3 regions of the Gordonia sp. VNK1 genome follow, and region 1 is predicted to be linked to each of the others. Evidence: predicted binding sites of a transcription regulator. Region 1 holds the regulator's gene; each other region holds the start of a gene.

Region 1 (6,937 bases):
GGCGATATGTGCAGGAGAAACGTAAGGAGTTGTCGGCCAATCAGTTCCGACGCACCTGCGAACGCGAGTTCCTGCACTACCTGCGCATCCGCGAATGGCAGGACCTGCACCGCCAGTTGCGCGGAATCGTCATCGACCTCGACTGGCAGATCCCCGAGACCGAACCGAATGCCGACGCGATCCATCGCGCCATCCTCGCCGGCCTGCTCGGCAACATCGCGGTCCGGGCCGCCGAGGGCCGCGAGTACACCGGTGCCCGCAACACCACGCTGATGATCTTCCCCGGGTCGTCGGTGTCCAGGAAACCGCCGGCCTTCCTGATGGCCGCCGAGATCATCGAGACGTCCCGGCTGTTCGCGCACACGGTGGCCGGGGTCGACCCGTTGTGGGCGGAGAAGCTCGCCGGCGATCTGGTGAAACGCACCCACAGCGAACCGCACTGGTCCTCCACGCGCGGCGCCGCGATGGCCTATGAGCGCGTCACCCTCTACGGCGTGACGCTGGTGGCGCGCCGACGCGTCAACTACGGCCCGATCGACCCCGAGGTGTCGCGCGACCTGTTCATCCGCCATGCCCTCGTCGAGGGCGACTGGCGGACGAATCATCGTTTCTTCGAACAGAATCGGCAGTTGCTGACCGAGGCCGCCGACGTCGAGCACCGCGCCCGGCGTCGCGACGTGGTGATCTCCGAGGAGCAGCTCTACGAGTTCTACGACAAGCGCATCCCCGCCGAGGTGACCTCGGCGCGGCATTTCGACACGTGGTGGAAGTCGGCGCGGCGCACCGACCCGACCCTGCTGGATCTGACCCCCGCCGATGTGGCCGCCGACGTCGCCGTCGCCGACACCGACTATCCGGGGGCATGGCAGCAGGGCGACACCCGCCTGGAACTGCGCTACCGATTCGAGCCGGGCGCACCCGACGACGGGGTCACCGTCGTCATTCCGCAGGCCCTGCTCCCCCACGTCCGCAACGCCGGATTCGATTGGCTGGTACCGGGAATGCGATCGGAACTGGCCACCGAACTCGTCAAGACCCTGCCCAAACAGCTTCGCAAGACAATGGCCCCGGCACAGCGCTTCGCCGATCTGGCCCTGTCCCGGCTGACGCCGCGCTCCGAACCACTGGTCCGTGGGCTGGCCCGCGAGTTGTCGACGATCACCCGGCACACCGTGACACCGGCGGACTTCGCCGTCGACCGCCTGCCCGCCCACCTGCGGATCACCTTCGCCGTCATCGACGATTCGGGCGAGATCCGCAGGCGCAGCAAGTCGTTCACAGATCTCACCGCCGACGGAGCGGACCGTCGACCGACACCCCCGGCCGCGGTGTACACCACCTGGACCGCCGACGGGCTCGGCACCCTGGCGGCCACCGAGACCGCCGACGTCGCGGGCCAACACATCACCCGCCATCCCACGTTGCGTGCCGTCGGGGATCCCGGCCGATCCGTGGGCGTCGCGCGGGCCACCGCCGCCACCGAGGACGAGGCCAACCGGATGCGGGTCGTCGGTGTCATCGCGCTGCTCGACCACACCATCACCGGGCTCTCGTCGAAGGCATCGTCGGGCCTCGACCCCGCCGGGCGACTCGCGTTGAGCCAGAACCCCTACCGGGATTCCAGCGAGTTCTTCGCCGACTGCACCAGGCGGGCCATCCGGGACCTCGTCGACGTCGACGCGGCGGCCCGGGTGCGGTCACCGCAGCAGTTCGATGCGCTGGCCGCCGCACTCGGTCCGCGCGTACGTTCGGCCGCACCGGAGTATCTCGCCTCGGCCGTCAACGCACTCCGGATGGTCGCGCCGCTGCGTCAGGCGATCGATGAGCATTCCGGTCAGGTCGCCGCCGACGACGTCGCCGAGCAACTGGCCAACCTGATCTTCGACGGCTTCGTGCTGGCCACCCCGCGTGAGCACCTGGCCGAACTCCCGAGATATCTGGCGGCCGCACGCGAACGGCTGGAACACCTTCCGGGATCGGCGGACCGGGACCGGGCGGCCATGGGCACGCTCGACCGGGTCACCGGGCGGTGGAATCAGCGACTCGCCGAGGTACCCGAGGCCCGTCGCGATCTCGTCAACGAACAGGCGCATTGGATGGTCGAGGAACTGCGGGTGGGTCTGTTCGCCCAGCGGCTGGGCACCCGATATCCGATCTCGGAGAAGCGTGCGCTACGAACCCTGGATCGACTCGGCTGAGAGGGCATCGGGCGCATCCGTGCCGTTGCGCCGCGTGAGATTGCCCTGCAGATCGTCGATCTCGCGTTGGAAGTCCTCGAGGGAATCGAACGACCGGTACACCGACGCGAACCGGAGATAGGCGACCTCGTCGAGGTCACGCAACGGTTTGAGAATGGCGAGACCGACCTCGTTGCTGGGGATCTCCGCGACGCCCGAGGCGCGCACCGTCTCTTCGACCTGCTGCGCCAACTGGGCCAGATCGTCCTCGTGGACGTGCCGTCCCTGGCAGGCGCGGCGCACCCCGCGCATCACCTTCTCCCGACTGAACGGTTCGGTGACGCCGTTGCGCTTAACCACCGCCAGCACGGCGGTCTCCACGGTGGAGAATCGTCGGCCACAGGCGCTGCACGAACGGCGACGACGGATCGCCTGTCCCTCGTCGGCGACTCGGGAGTCGATGACCTTGGTGTCATCATTCCTGCAGAACGGGCAGCGCATGCATCGAGAATAGCGCCTCACCGCTCAGCGATATGCGGGCGTCAGCAGCGCCTGACCGACACGCAGGGCGCTGCCACCCATGTCGTTGAGCTCGACGATCTCGTCGATGACCGCCTGCCGCGGCATCTCGGGCGCGACGCGCGCGGCGACGGAGTTCAGCGACTCCCCCGCCCGGACGTGCACCACCTGCGTGGCCACCGGCGTGGGGGCGGTGGATTCCTGGTAATCGCTGCCGGCGACACCGATCAGCCACACCAGCATCGCCAGCGCCACCCCGGTCAGCAGGGCCACCGCGGCACCGCGACGGCCCGCCCGACGGGACTGCGACGCGGGCGCGGCGCACGGCGTCCCGGCCGGGCGCCTGGGGATCGCGACCCGGGGCCGGTCGACCGGACGATTGTCGGCCGGGCGGTGGAGGTGCCGGTGCCGCGCCGCCGGGGTGGCGCGGCGAGCCGGCACCGGCCGTCCGGCATGCACGATCGCGCCGCGCCGGGGCGTGACATCGTCTCGCGCCGCACCCCGGGCATCGGGAGCGGCACCGAAACGGGCACCGGACGGGGTGCGCCGAACCGTCGCCCGACGCGCCTGACCTGCGGTTTCACTGCGAACCAAGGTGTTCTGCATGAGAGTCTCCGATCTCGATCACTCGTTCGAGGAACTGATGTTCGAAGTTCTATCACGCACCTCCGACAATTTCTCGCAACACGTCGAACAAATGTTTGAAGTTGTCGGTGACCTGGACTAACCTGGCCGTTGACCAGCAGCGCAGACCCGCGGACAAACCCCGGCCGCACCGGACCACCGACTGCACGGGACAACCGACCGCACCGGACCACCGACAACACCGTCCGACCACAACAGAGTTTCCGACCGAAAGGATCGAACACCCGATGAGTGAGAAGAACCGACGTTCGACGACGTCGACGTCGTCGACCAAGCGCGGCCGCGGATCGGCCGCCGCCGACGAGCCGGAGGTCCCGTTCGACGCGGCGGCCGCGGAGGCCTCGCTCACGCCGCGTCAGCGGGGCGTGCTCGATGTGATCCGCAAGTCGGTGCGCGAGCGCGGCTATCCGCCGAGCATCCGCGAGATCGGCGACGCCGTCGGGCTGGCCTCGACGTCGTCGGTCGCCCATCAGCTGCGGACACTGGAACGCAAGGGACTGCTCAAGCGCGACCACAACCGCCCACGCGCGGTCAACGTGCAGGACGGCGAGCACACCCCACCGGACGACACCGCGGTCGCGTCGAATCTGCCCGCCCCGACCTTCGTCCCGGTTCTCGGGCGCATCGCGGCCGGTGGACCGATCCTCGCCGAGGAGGCCGTCGAGGACGTCTTCCCGCTGCCGCGTGAACTCGTCGGCGAGGGTTCACTGTTCCTGCTGAAGGTGGTCGGCGAGTCGATGATCGACGCCGCGATCTGTGACGGCGACTGGGTCGTCGTCCGGCAGCAGAACGTGGCCGACAACGGTGACATCGTCGCCGCGATGATCGACGGCGAGGCGACCGTGAAGACCTTCAAGCGCAAGGACGGTCACGTGTGGCTGATGCCGCACAACGAGCATTTCGAACCCATCCCCGGCGACGACGCCGCCATCCTGGGCAAGGTCGTCACGGTGATGCGCCGGATCTGATCCGGCTCCGGGCCCGCCCGGTGCGGCGCTCGCCGAAATTCAGCCGGCGAGCGCCGCGGTGGCGGCCTCACGTGCGGCCGCCGGGGAGGCGGTCGCGAGGGCAGCACTCGCCGCGGCACGGCACGCATCGAGTGTGACGCCGCCGAGTTTGGCACCGACCGCCGCCGACGCCGCCGGAGCACTCGACAGCGAGGTGACGCCGAGTCCGACGAGTACGCAGGCCAGCAGCGGGTCGGCGGCGGCCTCACCGCAGACGCCGACCGGTTTACCCGTACGTTTCCCGGCCTCGGCCACCATCGAGATGAGCGCGAGCACCGCGGGCTGCCACGGATCGGTGAGTTCGGCCAGATCGGCCGACATGCGGTCGGCGGCCATCGTGTACTGCGTCAGATCGTTGGTTCCGATCGACACGAAGTCGACCTCGGCGAGGATCGACGACGCGAGGATCGCGGCGGACGGGATCTCGACCATCACCCCGGCGACCAGACCACGCCCGCGGACCTGTGCCGCGAACTCCGCGGCCTCGTCGGCCGAGGCGATCATCGGTGCCATCACCCATGGAGTGCTGCCGGTCTCCCGGGCGGCCGCCGCGATGGCGTCGAGTTGCCCGGCGCGGATCTCCGGATGCCGAGCGGTGATCCGATTACCCCGGACCCCCAGAGCGGGGTTGGCCTCGGTGCCGTGGTCGACGAATTTCAACGGCTTGTCCGAACCCGCGTCGAGCGTCCGCACGACGACCTTCTTGCCCCCGAACGCCTCGAGCACCTCGCGGTAGAGCTCGGTCTGCTCGGCCACCGTGGGTGCCTCGGCGCTGTCGAGGAAGGCCAGTTCGGTCCGGAACAGGCCCACTCCCTCGACCGGATAGGCGGTGGCGGCGCGCGCGGAGACACCGTCGGCGACGTTGGCCAGGATGGCCGCCTCGTGACCGTCGGCGGTGTGCCCCGGCCCCGACCAGCCCGCGACGAGTTCCGCCTCGCGCCGGCTCTCGTCGACGGCCGCCTGCGCCTGCTCCGGATCCGGTTCCAGCACAACGGTTCCGGCGGTGCCGTCGACGAGCACCAGGGTTCCGGCGGGTACCTCGTCGAGGTCGGCGACCGCGACGATGCACGGGATGCCCAGCTGCCGGGCGATGATCGCGGTGTGACTGGTCGGCCCGCCGAGTCGCGTCACCAGCGCGGTGACCAGTTTGGGATCGAGGCCGGCGGTGTCGGCCGGCGCCAGATCGTCGGCGCAGAGCACCGACGGCTCGGTGGGCACCGGCACACCCGGTTCGGGTTGTCCGAGCAACTCGGCCACGACCCGATCGCGGACATCGTTGAGATCGGTGACGCGTTCGGCCATCAGACCGCCGAGTTTGGTGAAGAGCGCGGCGAACTGGTCGGTCGCCGCGGTCGCGGCCGATGCGGCCGACGACCCGGAGGAGATCAGCTTGCCCGCCGCACCGATCCAGCCGCGGTCCTCGGCGAGGCCGGCGGTGGCGATGAGAACCTCGGCGGCCGCACCGGAGGCATGTGAGGCACGTTCGCGCAGCCGGGCGGCCACCAGCCCGGCCGCGTCGACGAAGCGGGACTGCTCCGCCTCCCGCGCGTCCTCCGGGATCGTCGCGGTGTCATGCACCGGGGCGACGCGCTCGCCGGGGCGAACCACCGGCCCGTAGGCCTTCCCGCCGACCACGGGGGTCCCACGCAGTTCCTGAGCCTGCTGATCGTTCACTGCGCTGCCCTTCGTTCGAGGTTCGTTTCGGCCGTCGTCGGCCGATCTGGTCTGTGCTGTCGCGAGATCGCTCTCCCGGCGGCCCGATCTGTGAAAAATCTGCCCGCCGAACATCTCTTGTGATCGAAGTTACAAGAAATCCTTGACTTGTCAACACAAACAGGCGTAAACACAGATATATCAACATTGAGTTCCACCCAAAACCACATCAAGTTTTGCCCAAACCCACATGGACACAGACATCCCGTCATCCGTCCTCTCCGATCGGAGCAACGTGTACGCCGAAGAAAGACAGCAGGCGATCGCCGAACTGGTTCGCTCGCATGGCCGCGCATCGGTCAGCTCGCTCGCCGAGCGATTCGATGTCACCAGCGAGACAGTGCGTCGCGACCTGGCAACCCTGGAGCGCTCCGGACACCTGCAGCGTGTCCATGGCGGCGCCGTCCGTCCCGAACTGGTGCAGCTCATCGACGAGCAGGACATCTCCGAGCGCGAGACCAGCCACACCATCCAGAAGGCCGCCATCGGGCGGGCCGCGATCGCCTTCCTTCCGGCCGACGGCGGGTCGGTGTCCCTCGACGCCGGGACGACCACCTATCAGGCGGCCGTCGCCATCCCGGCAGATCGCCGCCTGCACATGGTGACCAGCAGCCTGCCGATCGCGACGGTGCTGGCGAGTCACCCGAACGCCACCCTGCATCTCGTCGGCGGGCGTGTGCGCGGCCTCACCCAGGCCGCGGTGGGCGCCGAGACCGTGGCCCGCCTTGCCACCTTCCGCACCTCCGTGGCGTTCATCGGGACCAACGGCATCAGCGAGGACATGGGCTTGTCGACCCCCGACCCCGAGGAGGCGGCCGTCAAGGCGGCACTGGTGGCCTCGGCCCAGCGCGTCGTCGTCCTGGCGGACTCCTCCAA
Region 2 (6,937 bases), on a different contig from region 1:
GCGGGCGCGGTTGCGTTCCCGTTCGCGGCGTCGCCGTTCATATTTGGCGGCGAGCCGATCCCGCTTACTGGTCGAGATGACGCCCGGTTCCCGTGGTGTCGGTGGTGCGGCGGGTGGGTCGGCGAACCGGTAGCGCCGTAGCCCGCCGAAGAAATCTTCGAGGGTTTCCGCCGGTCCCGGAATGTTCAGCCCTTCCGGGGTGGTGAAAATCGTGACCAGTCGGCCGTTCTCATCCCGGTACTGATCATCGAGCCAGCGAGAGTGCGTTTTCTGCAGGTGATGTCCACGGCACTTCGCGTTCAGCCCGTCGGGAGTGGTCTGCCCACCGAGGTCGGGATGCTCGTGGTCGTACTCGTGCACGTGATCGCAATCCCCGTCGAACGCACTACCTCGGCACGCTGGGATCACGCACTCACCGTGACGCATCCGGATGAACTCATCCAACGCCGTCGACAACCGGTACGGATCCGACGGCAACGCCGACGGGAGTTCGACGTCCTCGGGACTCACACCCCTGGGCACCAGCCGTCGGATCGTGGTGGGGTATCGGCTGATCAGGTCGAGGATCTGTTCGGGGATGACCGCGCCCTGCCCGACGAGGTAGCCGAGGTTGCCGTCGATCGGCGTCTCGGCGGCCGATTCGGTGTCGGCAGAGGATGATTCGCTGCCGGTTGGCGCGGTGTCGGATTGGTCGGTGTCGGTCGCCGCATCAGGACACCGGTCATCGGCAGCAGCGCTCTCCTTGGGCATCGACATCCGCGCCACACCCGCGCGGGTATCCGCGGGCGGCTCCCGCTCAGTGTCGGGTCCGCGTGCGAGTTCCGTTTCGGCAGTTCCATTCTCCGCGTCAGAGCCGCTCTCCTCGAGCAAGGACATCTGCGCCACACCCGCATCGGTGGCGGCATCCGCAGTCGACTCGGGCTCAAGAGCCGGTTCTGGCTTCGGTTCCGGCCGCCGGACCTGCACCACCGATTCGGCTGCACCACCTCCGGATTCGCGGTCGGCGGCAGAACTCCGCTGTTCCTGCGCCTGCTGCTCCCGCTGCTCCTGTTCCTGCTGTTCTTGTTGTCGTTGGCGTTCCTCGATCGCCGCGGCGGTGGTCTCATCGGCAATGACGTGCAACACGATCTGCACATCCGGAATACACCCCGGCTCCGGGATCACCGACGGACAGTCCTCACGCCCGCACTCACACGCGAACTGCGTCCCCGACAACAACGAGTACATGGCATCGGCCTGACGTTGCCGCCGCGTCCGCGGATCCTTCCGGCAGGCGCAGTCGGCCAGGGCCGCGATCGTCTTCTCCGCGATCGTGATGTTCTCCGCGGACATGGTGCCGGTGATCTCCCCGGTCCCATCCCCCTCGAAATGAGTGAACACACCCCGCTTGTCCAGGTTCCGCTTCCGCGGTTCCCGCACCGCGTCCGGTGCGTGCTGGAAGACGATCTTGTCGACCATGTCCCGCAAACTCGTCGCCGGCCACTGCCCCTGCCTGCTGAACAACCGCTCCGCGATCGCCGCATCCACCAGGGCGGTGTTCGGATGCAAGGCCGGTCCCGGATCGAGCAGGTTGGTGCGGTCGATCAAGGTGCGGAACTGACTGTGACTGATCCGCCCCTCACGTAATGCCCGCCCGGTCTTCGGCAGGCGGGTGGCCATCACGATCGCCTCATCCAGCATCCGCCGGGTGGTCACCATCGCGAGATTCCGAGTCCGGGACATGTGTTCGGCCGCGATCTGCGCGTACTCCGCCGACTCATCCAACGGCCGGTCGGTCAGACACCTCACCACATAGGCGGTGAAGTACGAGTCCAGCCACGCCATATAGGAGCGGCACCGGTCCAGTTCGGTCATCGCGACCAGCACCTCGTTGATCGAATGCTGATCCAGCCGATCCGGATCCACCCCGAACAGAAACTCCGGCGGCAACCCCGGCCACGGCGACGGGCCCTGCTTCAGCAACGCATCACGCACATCCCCACGAATCCGCGCGCTCCACGGAATGGTGCTCACTCCTCGCCCCCTCGAACAAGATGACCGTCGAAGCTCTCTTCGATCTGACCATCATTGTAGAGACGGCCACCGACAAAAACTTCTGACGAGGACGCCCACCCCGGAATCTGTGGACACCCGTGGGCGGTGCGCGCCCACATTGACACCCCAATGAGACGCTTCTAAACTTTCGTCTCATGACTCAGGTTTCGCCCGCCCCCGCCACCGACGCGAGTGACACCACCGCCTCGGAGGTCGCCGACGCCACCGCCTCCGACGCCGCGCGCGACGAGTACGCCCCGCTGGGACCGGGATCCAAGACGTGGGAGACCTGGGGAACCTGGACCGGCATGTTCCAGGGGCTGTGGGCGGGATCGATGCAGAACATGCATCCGAAACTCGGCCAGGCCGTCTGGGATCACTCGGATTTCTTCGGTGAACGCTGGGAACGTCTGATGCGCTCGTTGTATCCGATCAGCGGTGTCATCTTCGATCCCGTCGCCACCGACGGCGTCGCGGAGACCGGCCACGAGGTCCGCGACTATCACCGCACGATCAAGGGCACCATGCCCGACGGGTCGCGCTACCACGCACTCGACCCGGACGTCTTCTACTGGGCGCATGCCACCTTCTGGTACGGCAATGTCCGTCTGTGTGAACGTTTCGGGCCGTGGCTGACCGAGGATGACAAGCGGCAACTGTTCGAGGAATCCAAGGCGTGGTACGCACAGTACGGCGTCTCGATGCGTCCGGTACCGGACACCTACGAGGACTTCCTCGAGTACTGGGACCACATGTGCCGCAATGTTCTTCGCGATCACGAGTCGGTCCGGACGGTCCTCGACATCTCCACGCTGCCCCCGCCGCCGTTCTTGTCGTTCATCCCGAAAGGGCTCTGGCACCGGCACATCGCGCCGCGGAACGCGAAGGCGTTCCTCTGGCTGACCACCGGGTTCTACGACGAGCCGATCCGCGAGATGATGAATCTGCCGTGGACCGAACGTGACGAGAAGCTGTTCCGGTTGCTGGGCAGGGCGATCAACCTCGTCATGAACCGGCTCACCCCGAAACGGTATCTGCGCCACCCGCGTCCACGCGATGCGTGGGACCGTGTCAACGGCCGCGTCCCGAAGGACGCACCACTCGTGCAGACCCCGGCGCGCAATCTTCCTTCAGAATCCGAGCGCGACAACCCGATTCACTATTGCCCGGTGCACGCCGCACGTCGGGCAACGTACCCGGGTATGGTCACCGGCGACTGACCTACTGTTGCCCGCGGCCGCGCACCATCGCCTGTCGCACTCGGGCGGCGTCACGTTGCGCATACGGATTGGATTGTCCGGCACGAGATCCGGCAAGTTTGGCGCCGATGTGCTCACCGACGGTGATCGGTGAGTATCGACTGCCGGCGCCGACACAACTCGGCAGCGTCGAGATGGTGGCGTCGATGTTGCCGTCGTGGAAGTACGCGGCCGACCGTCGCCGTTCGATGGTGCCGTCGACGATCGGCGGCTTCACCCGATGCAGCGTGGACATCCACCGCTCGTTGGTCCAGCGCGCCATGAGATCGCCGAGATTGATCAGGAGCGCGCCGTCGGCCGGTGCCACGTCGTGCCAGTTTCCGTGGTGATCAAGGACCTGCAGCCCCTTGACCTGATCGGCCCACAGCACGGTGGCGATCCCGTAGTCGGTGTGCTCCCCCATGCCGGTGAGCTCTCCGTCGATGTCCACCTCGCCGGGTGGCAGTGCGTAGTTGTTCATCCGCAGCACGTCGAGTGAGTGGTCGGTGTAGGCGTCGAAGAACTCCGGCGGCAGGTCCAGGGCATCGGCGAAGATGCGCGTCAGGGTGCGCGCGACCCGTCGCGCCTCGGCGAAGTACGCGGACACCGCCGCCTGAAAATGATCGACCGACGGCCAGGTGTTGTCGGCGTAGTGATCATCGGGCAGTGCCAGGGCGGGGTACTCGCGGGCCTCCACCCCGACGTTGAATGCCTCGAAGAAGTCGTTCATCCGTCCCGCGGACTCCACTCCGAGACTCAACGACAGTGACTCCGACTTGGGCGGGGCATAGCCACGGTTGATCTCCGGCGGTGTCCGGTAGGCCTTCTTCTCCTCGAGCGGCAGCGCGAAGAAATCGTCCATCACCGCGGTGAACTCGTCGAGCACCACCGCCGGGACCTGGTGGCCGACGATCTGCATGAAGCCCACCGAACTGGCCGCGTCGTCGATCTGCGCGGCCACCACCGCACGATCGGCCGGATCACCATTGGCCGTGTACGCCGTGATGTCGATGACGGGCACATGGAAGGAATCCACCGAGGACTCGACGGTCGCAGTCATGGCTCCCATGGTCGCACCGAACCGAGGGCCTCGCTGAGCGCCGTGAACGGTGTGTTGAGCGCTGTCAGTGAGGGTGAGAGCGCTGTCAGTGCGGTCTGAGAGCCTCAGGCGTGCTGGCCGACGCGATAGCGGACGAAGGACGGGATCGCGATCGCGGCGATCAGCGTCGCGATGATCACGCCGACGCCGCCGAGCGCGGTCGTCAATGCCACACCCGCGGTGGCCGCGGCCGCACCGTGCAGCACGTCGGCGATCCGGGGGCCGCCGGCGACGACGACGATGAAGACACCCTGCAGCCGGCCGCGGACCTCGTCGTTGGCGGCGGCGAGCAGGATCGATTGACGGAAGGCGGCCGAGGCCATGTCGGCGGCGCCGCCGACCATCAGCAGCACCAGCACGATCGGCAGCATCGGCAGCGCCGCACCGCCCGCGAAGCCGACCGCCACGCCGGCCGCTGCGATCGCCGCACCCCAGATGAGGATGCAGACGATCACTGCCAGGCCTTGCCGCTGCACCCGACTCACCCACCCGGAGAAGACACCGCCGACCACGGCGCCCGCGGAGATCGCGATGAACAGCAACGCGAACGCCCATCCGCCGCCGGACGGTCCGCCGAAGTTCTCGTGGGCCATCTGCGGGAACAGTGCGCGTGGCATGCCGAAGATCATCGCGATCAGGTCGACGAGGAACGAGGCCATCAGCACGCGGTGTCCGGCCAGGTAGCGCAGGCCCTCGAGGACCGACCGCAGACCGGCGACCTTGGGCGCCTGGTCGCTCTCCGGCGGCAGTTTCGGCAGCCGGATCACCGCCCACAGCGTCGGGATCAGGAAGAGGGTGTCGAGCAGATAGAGGACCGGGTATCCGAGCACCGGGATCAGCGCCCCGCCGACGAGCGGTCCGGCGATGGCACCGGCCTGCATCACCGTCATGTTCAGCGAGAGTGCCGCGGGCAGTTGCCCGCTGGGCAGCAGACGCGGCAGCACCGCGGTGCGCGTCGGCTGATTGACAGCGAAGAACCCCTGCTGAACTGCGAAGAGCACCAGGATGATCCACACGTTCTCGACGCCGAGGGCGGCCTGCAGCCAGAACAGCGCGGAGCACGCGATGAGACCCACCGTGGTGCACACCAGGATCAGACGACGGTCCAGGACGTCGGCGAGGGCACCACCCCACAGGCCGAAGACCACCAGCGGGACGAGCCCGAACACACCGGTCAGACCGACATACCAGGAGCTGCCGGTGATCTGGTAGATCTGTGCGGGCACCGCGACGATGGTGAGTTGGGCACCGATGACGGTGACGATGTTGGCCAGCCACAGCCGCCGGAAATACGGGTTCTGCAGCGAGGTGGTGTCGGCGAGAAGGCTACGCACCGAGGTATTTTAGCCGGGCTCACGATCGGGTTCGGTCGCCGACGGCCGGTCGTCCGATATGACGGAATCGGCGATCTCGACGCGCAACCCGGTCACGGCTGGAGCCGCGACGCCTCCCAGACCCCGTCGATCAGATCCAGCCGAACCCTGTTGTGCAGCCGGTTCGCGCGGCCCTGCCAGAACTCCACGCTGACCGGCTCGACGCGGTACCCGCCCCACGCGGGCGGCACCGGCACCGCCACATTCCCGTCGGCACCGCCGAACTCCGCGGCCACCTGCGCGGCGTGCGCCTCCAACTCATGCCGGCTGCCGATCGGCCGGGACTGCGCCGAGGCCAGCCCCGACAGTTGCGAGCCCCGCGGCCGCATCCGCCAGTAGGCCTCGGTCTCCTGTTGCGACACCTTGACCACCGGACCACGGAAATGCACCTGACGTTCCAGTGCGATCCACGGAAAGGTCACCGACGCAAAGGGATTGGCCTCCAGGTCGCGACCCTTGTCGGAGTCGTAACCGGTGAAGAAGACCACGCCTGCCGCGTCGGCCCCCTTGCACAGCACTGTCCGGGTGGCGGGCCGACCCTCGGCGTCGACGGTGCCCACGACCATCGCATTCGGCTCCGGAATCCGGGCGTCGACGGCCTCGGTGAGCCAGACGTGGAACAGATCCAGCCAGGGCGGGTCGCCGCGCAGCCAACTCGGATCGAGATTCTCCCGGACGCCGTCGGCACCGGCGGCACGATCGCCGTCGCCGACATTGGGCGGGATTCCGCCGCCGTAGCCCACACGCATGTTGGGTAGGTCGATCGGCGCCCGACCGGCCCCGATACCCCCCGTCGGAACACTCGCCGTCGGAAAACCTTCCGCCGGAAAACCCTCAGCCGAAAAACCGTCAGCGTCGCTCACGCGGAGAACGCTACTCCAGGATCACGGCGACGATGCGCCGAGTTCCTCCGTCTGTGACCACCGCCGGGTCCAGCGGACGCCCGGGACGAGTTCGTCACCGGGCATGAGCGGCGGTCGGTGACCCCCGCCGCTCCCCGGTATGCCGCGGCCGATGGGCTGTCCTACAGTGCTGAATGACCGACGGCTTGAATGACCGACGGCTTGAATGACCGATGGCCTGAATGACCGATGGCCTGAATGACCGATGCCCCAGCCCGGCATCGCACGATTCGGCACAGCGACAGTGCCAGAAAGGTGCGCGCAGCATGGCCAACACCGTTCCGGATGACT
Region 3 (6,937 bases), on a different contig from region 1:
CGGATGACCGTTGCCGATAGGTGATCACGTTGGCCACCTGGGCGCTGAAGTCGCGGCCGTAACGCCGGTAGACGTACTGGATCGCCTCTTCCCGCCGGTCGGACTCGATGTCGACGTCGATGTCGGGCGGCCCGTCACGTTCGGGTGAGAGGAACCGCTCGAACAGCAACTCGTTGGCCACCGGATCGACATTGGTGATGCCGAGGGCGTAACAGACCGCGGAGTTCGCGGCGCTCCCCCGTCCCTGGCAGAGGATGTCGTTGCGTTTGCAGAAGTCGACGATGTCGGCGACGACGAGGAAGTACCCGGGGAAGGAGAGGGTATCGATGATCGCCAGTTCGTGTTCGATCTGTCGATACGCCTGGGGATGCCGCGTGGGGGTGCCATACCTCGCGGCGGCCCGGGTCATCGTGAGATGCCGCAGCCAGGTGGCCTCGGTGTGCCCGTCGGGAACATCGAAGGGCGGCAGTTTCGGTGCGATCAAACCCAATTCGAAGGCGCAGTCGGCAGCGATCTGCACGGCGTTGTCGATCGCCTCGGGATGTGCGGGCAACATCCGAGCCATCTCGTCGCCACTGCGCAGGTGCGCTCCGCCGACCCCGGGCATCCATCCCTCGATGGTCTCGATGTCGGTGCGGGCCCGTACCGCCGCCATCGCCATCGCCAGCCGACGTCGTGGCGGTCCGGCGAAATGGGCTCCGGCGGTGGCCACCGTCGGTATCCCGAACCGGGTGGCCAGACCGGCCAGCGCCGCGTTGCGGGCATCGTCGTCGGGAAGCCCCTGCGCGGTGAGTTCGACGACCACACCACCGGCTCCGTAGCGGTCGATCAGACCACCGAGCGCCTTCTCCGCGGCCGGGAGCCCCCCGCGATCCAGCGCTCGGCGCACCGCCCCCTTACGACAGCCGGTCAGCACCAGCCAATGTCCGGCGTCGGCGATGAGGCGGTCGGCGTCGTAGCGCAGCAGCCCCTTCTCGCCTCCGGACATGTGTGCGTCGGCGATCACCCGCGACAGTCGCCGATATCCCTCACTGTCTCGCGCCAGCACCAGCAGATGTTCGCCGGGCGGATCCGTCACGCCGGTCCGGGCCACATCCGGCTGCAGCGACAGCTCCGCACCGAACACCGTCGGCATGCCGAATTCCCTTGCCGCCTCGGCGAATCGCACCACGCCGTAGAAGCCGTCGTGGTCGGTGATCGACAATGCCGTCAGATCCAGCCGCTGCGCCTCGGCGACCATCTCCTCGGGCATCGACGCGCCGTCGAGAAAGCTGTAGGCGCTGTGCGCGTGCAGTTCCGCGTAGCGGACCGACGAGGACTCGGTCCGGATCTCCGGCGCCACGTAGGGTCCACGCTTACGTGACCAGGCCGGCGAGTCCCCACCGTCGCCGGGGCCGAAGAACTCACCGGGACGATCGTGACCGTCGGAGGCGCGCGCACGCCCGGAGAGGACTCGCTCCATCTCCGACCACGTCGGTGGCCCCTGGTTCCAACCCATCCGTTCATCATAGAACATGCGTTCGATACTGGTCATCGCACCGGCCGTCTAGGTCTGTGATGTATCGGTACATAGGTGACAGTTCTGCGTCAGGCCATCGGTGACACTTGGTGTGTCAGGACTTCGGTGACGGTCTGGTCTTCGTGGGGCGTGGGCCGCGGGGTTGTCGATTGCCGACGTAGCTAACTCCGGGAGTGGGTCGAGGGTGCTCGACAACGACCTCTCCGTCGGTGTTGGCGATGACGACCGTGTTCCGCGAGGCCGGTGTGGCTCACCGTGAACCGAAGAAGAAGCCTCGCTCGGCGTGGCGGCGGTTCGTCTATCCGGCACCGGACGCGTGCTGGCAACTCGATGGCACCGAATATGTAGGTGACTGCATCCACGCTGACGGTCCCGGAGGTACTGACAGTTCGGAGCAGGACAAGATACGGGCCAGCGATGCCGTCGAGGGGACCTCCGTCAGGCCCATCGACTGCATCTTGTCATGCACGCTGATCGGTTCGTGATCCAGACCGGAAGCCTCTAGGGCAGCGCGCACCGCGACTGCTTGCCCTTGACCTCGTCACTCAGCGCCGACGGGCTCGACTTCGGGCGGCGGGTGCGGGGTTCCAGCACCGCCGCGGCCCCCTCGTCCTTGGCACGTTTACGCAACTCGTAGAACGACTTCCGGGAAATTCCGTGTTCGGCGCAGAACGTCGAGACCACTCCGCGCGGTGCATCATCAGGCCACTGCGAGATAGCCAGACGCACGACAGGGTCGATAGGGTTGTTAACAGCCACCGTCTGAGCGTTGAGTGCGGCAGCGTGATCTGACCCGACGAGGTCGGTTCGATCGAAGCCCAACCGACAGCGTGTCGTGGATATCGATGCGAAACACAAGCCTGCCTCCAGATCGGTCGTCTTGTCGCCTGAATCGACGTGTATCAATATTGACGTGTGTCGAATAAGAATCTCCTGCTGCCACCCGGCCGCGGCCTCAGCACTGACGAGACCGGGGCTGTCACCCCACTGTTGAAGGCGCTCGCGGACCCGGTTCGGCTGCGGTTGCTCTCGGAGGTCGCTGCGCATCCGGGCGGCGAGGCGTGCGTGTGCGACATCTCCGGACCGTTCGAGCTGTCGCAGCCGACGATCTCGCATCATCTGAAGGTTCTGCGTCAGGCAGGTCTGGTGACGAGCGAACGGCGCGCGACCTGGGTGTACTACCGCGTGAATACCGAAGCATTGCAACAACTGTCAGCCCTGCTGGGAGATCTCGCCACGGTCGTGGGGGAAACGCGTTCGTGCGAGGCCGACCAGTGACCGCCACCGACACCGCGGTCGCGGGAAAGTTGTCGATGCTCGACCGGTTCCTACCGGTGTGGATCGGCGCCGCGATGGTCGCCGGCCTGCTGCTCGGCCGAGTTGTCCCGGGCCTGGGTGACACCCTGGCGGCGGTAGAACTCGACGGCATCTCGCTGCCGATCACCCTCGGCCTGCTGATCATGATGTACCCGGTGCTGGCCAAGGTGCGCTACGACCGGCTCGATTCGGTCACCGGTGACCGTCGCCTGCTGCTCGGATCGCTTCTGCTCAACTGGATCATCGGACCGGCGTTGATGTTCGCGCTGGCCTGGCTGCTACTCCCGGATCTGCCGGAATACCGGACCGGACTGATCATCGTCGGACTGGCCCGCTGCATCGCGATGGTCATCATCTGGAACGACCTGGCCTGCGGTGACCGCGAAGCCGCTGCCGTCCTCGTCGCGCTGAACTCGGTGTTCCAGGTGATCATGTTCGCCGTGCTGGGCTGGTTCTACCTCTCGGTGCTACCCGGCTGGCTCGGCCTGGAACAGACCACGATCGACGCCTCGCCGTGGCAGATCGCGAAGTCGGTCCTGATCTTCCTCGGCATCCCCCTGGTCGCCGGCTACCTCACCCGCCGCATCGGCGAACGGACCAAAGGCCGCGACTGGTACGAATCCTCGTTCCTCCCGCGGTTGGGTCCGTGGGCGCTCTACGGGCTGCTCTTCACCATCGTCATCCTGTTCGCCTTGCAGGGTGAGCAGATCACCTCGCAACCCTGGGACGTCGTGCGGATCGCGCTCCCGCTGCTGATCTACTTCGCGGTGATGTGGGGCGGCGGATTCCTCCTCGGCGCCGTGATGGGACTCGGTTACGAGCGGACCACCACGCTCGCATTCACCGCCGCGGGCAACAACTTCGAGCTCGCCATCGCCGTCGCGATCGCCACCTACGGTGCGACCTCCGGCCAGACTCTCGCCGGAGTCATCGGACCACTCATCGAAGTGCCGGTCCTCGTCGCCCTCGTGTACGTGTCCCTGGCATTGCGGAAACGCTTCACCAGCCCGAGCACCGCCTCTAGCCCAGATGTATCGAAGGAGCCAGGTCGCGATGCCTGAGAATGTGTTGGACGAGCAGCTGAGTCGCGGCGAACACCGCCCAACCCGAACTGTTGATGACCATACCGTGCTCGCCCGCACCACCGCTGACCTGGCCACCAAGTACGAGGGTGTGGTGTCTCGCCAGACGGTGGAACGCTGTGTGTTCGAGTCCTACACCGCGTTACGGCGCACCTCCCGGGTGCACGCGCACCTGACGACCTTGGCGGGACGATTCGCTGCTGATCGGTTACGCGCACTGGCCCAGGCGGAGGGTTCGGTACCCAAGGATGTGCCCGAGGTCTTGTTCATCTGTGTGCAGAACGCCCGCCGCTCGCAGATGGCCGCCGGATTGTTGACCCATCACGCCGCCGGTCGGGTACACGTGCGCTCCGGCGGATCGGTGCCCGCGCATTCGATCAACCCGACCGTCGTCGAGGCGATGTCTGAGATCGGCGTCGACTTGGGCACCGAGTACCCCAAACCGCTCACCGACGATGTGGTCGCTGCCGCTGACGTGGTGGTGTCGATGGGCTGCGGCGACGCGTGCCCGATCTATCCCGGCAAGCGCTATCTGGACTGGACGGTCTCAGACCCCGAGGGCCGTCCCCTCAACGAGGTTCGCGCGATCCGCGACGATCTTGATGCCCGCGTTCGCTAGCTTCTCTCCGGACTCGCTGCCGAACGGGTCTAACTTTTCCGAGCTTCCCTCACAGCTGAAAGGGCTTGTGTCTTATGTCTTTCTCTCGACCTAGCGTGCTGTTTGTATGTGTCCACAACGCTGGCCGATCGCAGATGGCCGCCGGTTTCCTCACCGCTCTTCGCCAGGGCAGCGTCGAGGTCCGCTCGGCCGGATCCGCGCCCGCCGACTCGATCAACCCGGCCGCTGTCGAGGCGATGGCTGAAGTCGGTATCGACATCTCCGCGCAGTCACCAAAGATCCTCACCCCCGACTCTGTCGAATCCTCCGACGTCGTGATCACCATGGGCTGTGGCGATGCGTGCCCGGTGTTCCCCGGCGTCAGCTACCGCGACTGGGCCCTCGACGACCCGGCCGGCCAAGGTATTGACGCGGTCCGCTCGATCCGCGATCAGATCCGCGCACTGGTCGAGGGCCTGCTCGACGAACTGGTACCCGCCGACCAGCGGGTCGGCCAGTGAGCACGCCACCGCAGGTGTTGTTCGTGTGCGTGAGCAACCGCGGCAAATCGGTGATGGCTGAACACCTCACGCCCACGGTCACCGGCCGGATCACCCCATCCTCGGCCGGGACGAGTGCGAAGATCGGCGGCCAGGTCAACGAACTGTCCGCCCAGGTACTCGCCGAAGTCGGCGCCGACGTCGCCGGACATCAGCCGCGGCAACTCACCGACGACCTGATGCAAGCCGTGGACCTGGTCGTGGTGGTCGGTACCGCTGACGTCACCCCACCCGACGGCGTCGCCCTCGAGGTGTGGGACACCGACGAACCTTCCGAACGGGGCATCGACGGCGTCGAACGGATGCGGCTGATCCGCGACGACATCACCCACCGGATCCGCGCCCTCGCCGACCGCATCGCGCGGTAGGCGAGAGCGCGAGCCACGACCCCCTCAGCAGCAGGCGGTGCGCGCCTCGGCCGGTTCGGGGGCGTTGCCACCGCAGCACACCGAACCCTGCTCGGCTTCCTCGGCGGCGTTCTGTTCCAGGAGTTTCGGGCTGGTGCCGAAGGTGTCGGAGTCGGCGAGCACGGTGTAGACCTCCCACTTCTCCTTCGCCGGCCCGGTCACCCACACCTTGTCCTGCGTCGCGAAACAACAGGTGGAGTTGATCTCCTCCTGCGTAAACAGGCCCTCACCGGACAGGCGGGCGATCTCAGCGTGCACCTTCTCGCTGGACTCCACCTCGACACCGAGATGGTTGATGGTGCCGCCCTGGCCGGGGTTCTCCAGCAGCACCAGCTTCAGCGGCGGCTCGGCGACCGCGAAGTTGGCGTAGCCCGGCTTGCGTTTGGCCGGGGTGGTGTTGAACAGCTTGGAGTAGAACTCGATCGCGGTACCGAGATCATCGACGTTGAGTGCGAGCTGCATACGGGACATGACCATCACCTTCACCTGTGAGACATATATCGAACTACGGTCATCATGCAGAGTGCCGACCTTTTCGACATATGTCAAGACCACGGGTATGGTCGGGTTATGCCGAAGACCTTGCCGATGGTCGACATCAGTGCCCCGATCTGCTGCGCGCCGGTGTCGGCGGCTCCGCTCGATGACGACACCGCGCTGGAGATTGCGTTGCGTCTCAAGGCGCTTGCCGATCCCGTGCGGATCAAGCTGGTCTCGATCCTGCTCGCCGACACCGGTGACGGGATCTGCACCTGCGACCTCGCGACCGCGGTCGGGCTCACCGAAGCCACCACAAGTCACCACCTGGGGGTGCTCCGCAAGGCCGGCATGGTCGCACCTGACCGGCGGGGGATGAACGTCTACTACCGAGCGCAACCGGACTCGTTGGAAGCGCTGCGCAACGTTCTCAGCGCCACGACAGGGTGCTGCTGAACCGTCACAGGCGCGAATCGTCGAGCAATTGCGTCAGGCTCCCCTCATCGGCAACCGCGACACGCGAGTTCGCACAGAGCGTTGCCTCGCGGACATTTCATGAAGAAGTGTCACCACCAATACCGCTCGTACCGTCACCGATGTCCTGATGCAGAAGTGTCACCGATGTCCTGCGAGATGACACCGGCCGTCGAGGTCGGCGTCCCATCCTTGCCATCGGACACTGGAAGTGTCAGGCTGGGACAATCGTCCTTACCGGACAGTAAGAACCCGCCCGGCAGATCGGGAGCGATCGCATGTCCACCTACTTCGTCACCGGCGGCAGTGGCTTCATCGGCCGGCGCCTGCTGCGTGCCCTGCTGATCGGCAGGCCCGACGCCACCATCCACGCGCTCGTCCGCGCATCCTCACTGGCCCGGCTCACCGCGATCGCCGACGACCTGCCCGGCGGGGAGCGCATCCACCCCGTCGTCGGTGACATCACCGAACCGGGACTCGGCCTGCGCGACACCGACCTCGAC

Evidence for each region. The regulator LexA, encoded in region 1, represses DNA repair genes until DNA is damaged. The targets are predictions, from matches to a motif close to CGAACANNTGTTCG.
Region 2: ABLE94_RS23810 (DUF222 domain-containing protein) is a predicted target of LexA. The motif match lies at 2,042-2,055, and genes of this name have one in related genera.
Region 3: ABLE94_RS08340 (error-prone DNA polymerase) is a predicted target of LexA. The motif match lies at 1,510-1,523, and genes of this name have one in related genera.

Annotation. Positions count from the first base shown of each region.
Region 1 covers NZ_JBDZDJ010000003.1:40,223-47,159, forward strand. The annotation lists gene hrpA (ATP-dependent RNA helicase HrpA) at 1-2,198, shown strand, start outside; gene nrdR (transcriptional regulator NrdR) at 2,172-2,678, opposite strand; gene ABLE94_RS04145 (LysM peptidoglycan-binding domain-containing protein) at 2,703-3,302, opposite strand; gene lexA (transcriptional repressor LexA) at 3,569-4,309, shown strand; gene ptsP (phosphoenolpyruvate--protein phosphotransferase) at 4,349-6,136, opposite strand; gene ABLE94_RS04160 (DeoR/GlpR family DNA-binding transcription regulator) at 6,297-6,937, shown strand, end outside.
Region 2 covers NZ_JBDZDJ010000028.1:38,225-45,161, forward strand. The annotation lists gene ABLE94_RS23810 (DUF222 domain-containing protein) at 1-2,013, opposite strand, end outside; gene ABLE94_RS23815 (oxygenase MpaB family protein) at 2,190-3,254, shown strand; gene ABLE94_RS23820 (isopenicillin N synthase family dioxygenase) at 3,256-4,341, opposite strand; gene ABLE94_RS23825 (MFS transporter) at 4,437-5,705, opposite strand; gene pdxH (pyridoxamine 5'-phosphate oxidase) at 5,798-6,493, opposite strand; gene ABLE94_RS23835 (citrate synthase 2) at 6,913-6,937, shown strand, end outside.
Region 3 covers NZ_JBDZDJ010000005.1:179,251-186,187, forward strand. The annotation lists gene ABLE94_RS08340 (error-prone DNA polymerase) at 1-1,498, opposite strand, end outside; partial or broken gene ABLE94_RS08350 (helix-turn-helix domain-containing protein) at 1,842-2,278, opposite strand; gene ABLE94_RS08355 (ArsR/SmtB family transcription factor) at 2,435-2,797, shown strand; gene arsB (ACR3 family arsenite efflux transporter) at 2,794-3,897, shown strand; partial or broken gene ABLE94_RS08365 (arsenate reductase/protein-tyrosine-phosphatase family protein) at 3,890-4,537, shown strand; gene ABLE94_RS08370 (arsenate reductase ArsC) at 4,612-5,037, shown strand; gene ABLE94_RS08375 (arsenate-mycothiol transferase ArsC) at 5,034-5,444, shown strand; gene ABLE94_RS08380 (ArsI/CadI family heavy metal resistance metalloenzyme) at 5,469-5,954, opposite strand; gene ABLE94_RS08385 (Rv2640c family ArsR-like transcriptional regulator) at 6,054-6,416, shown strand; gene ABLE94_RS08390 (SDR family oxidoreductase) at 6,713-6,937, shown strand, end outside.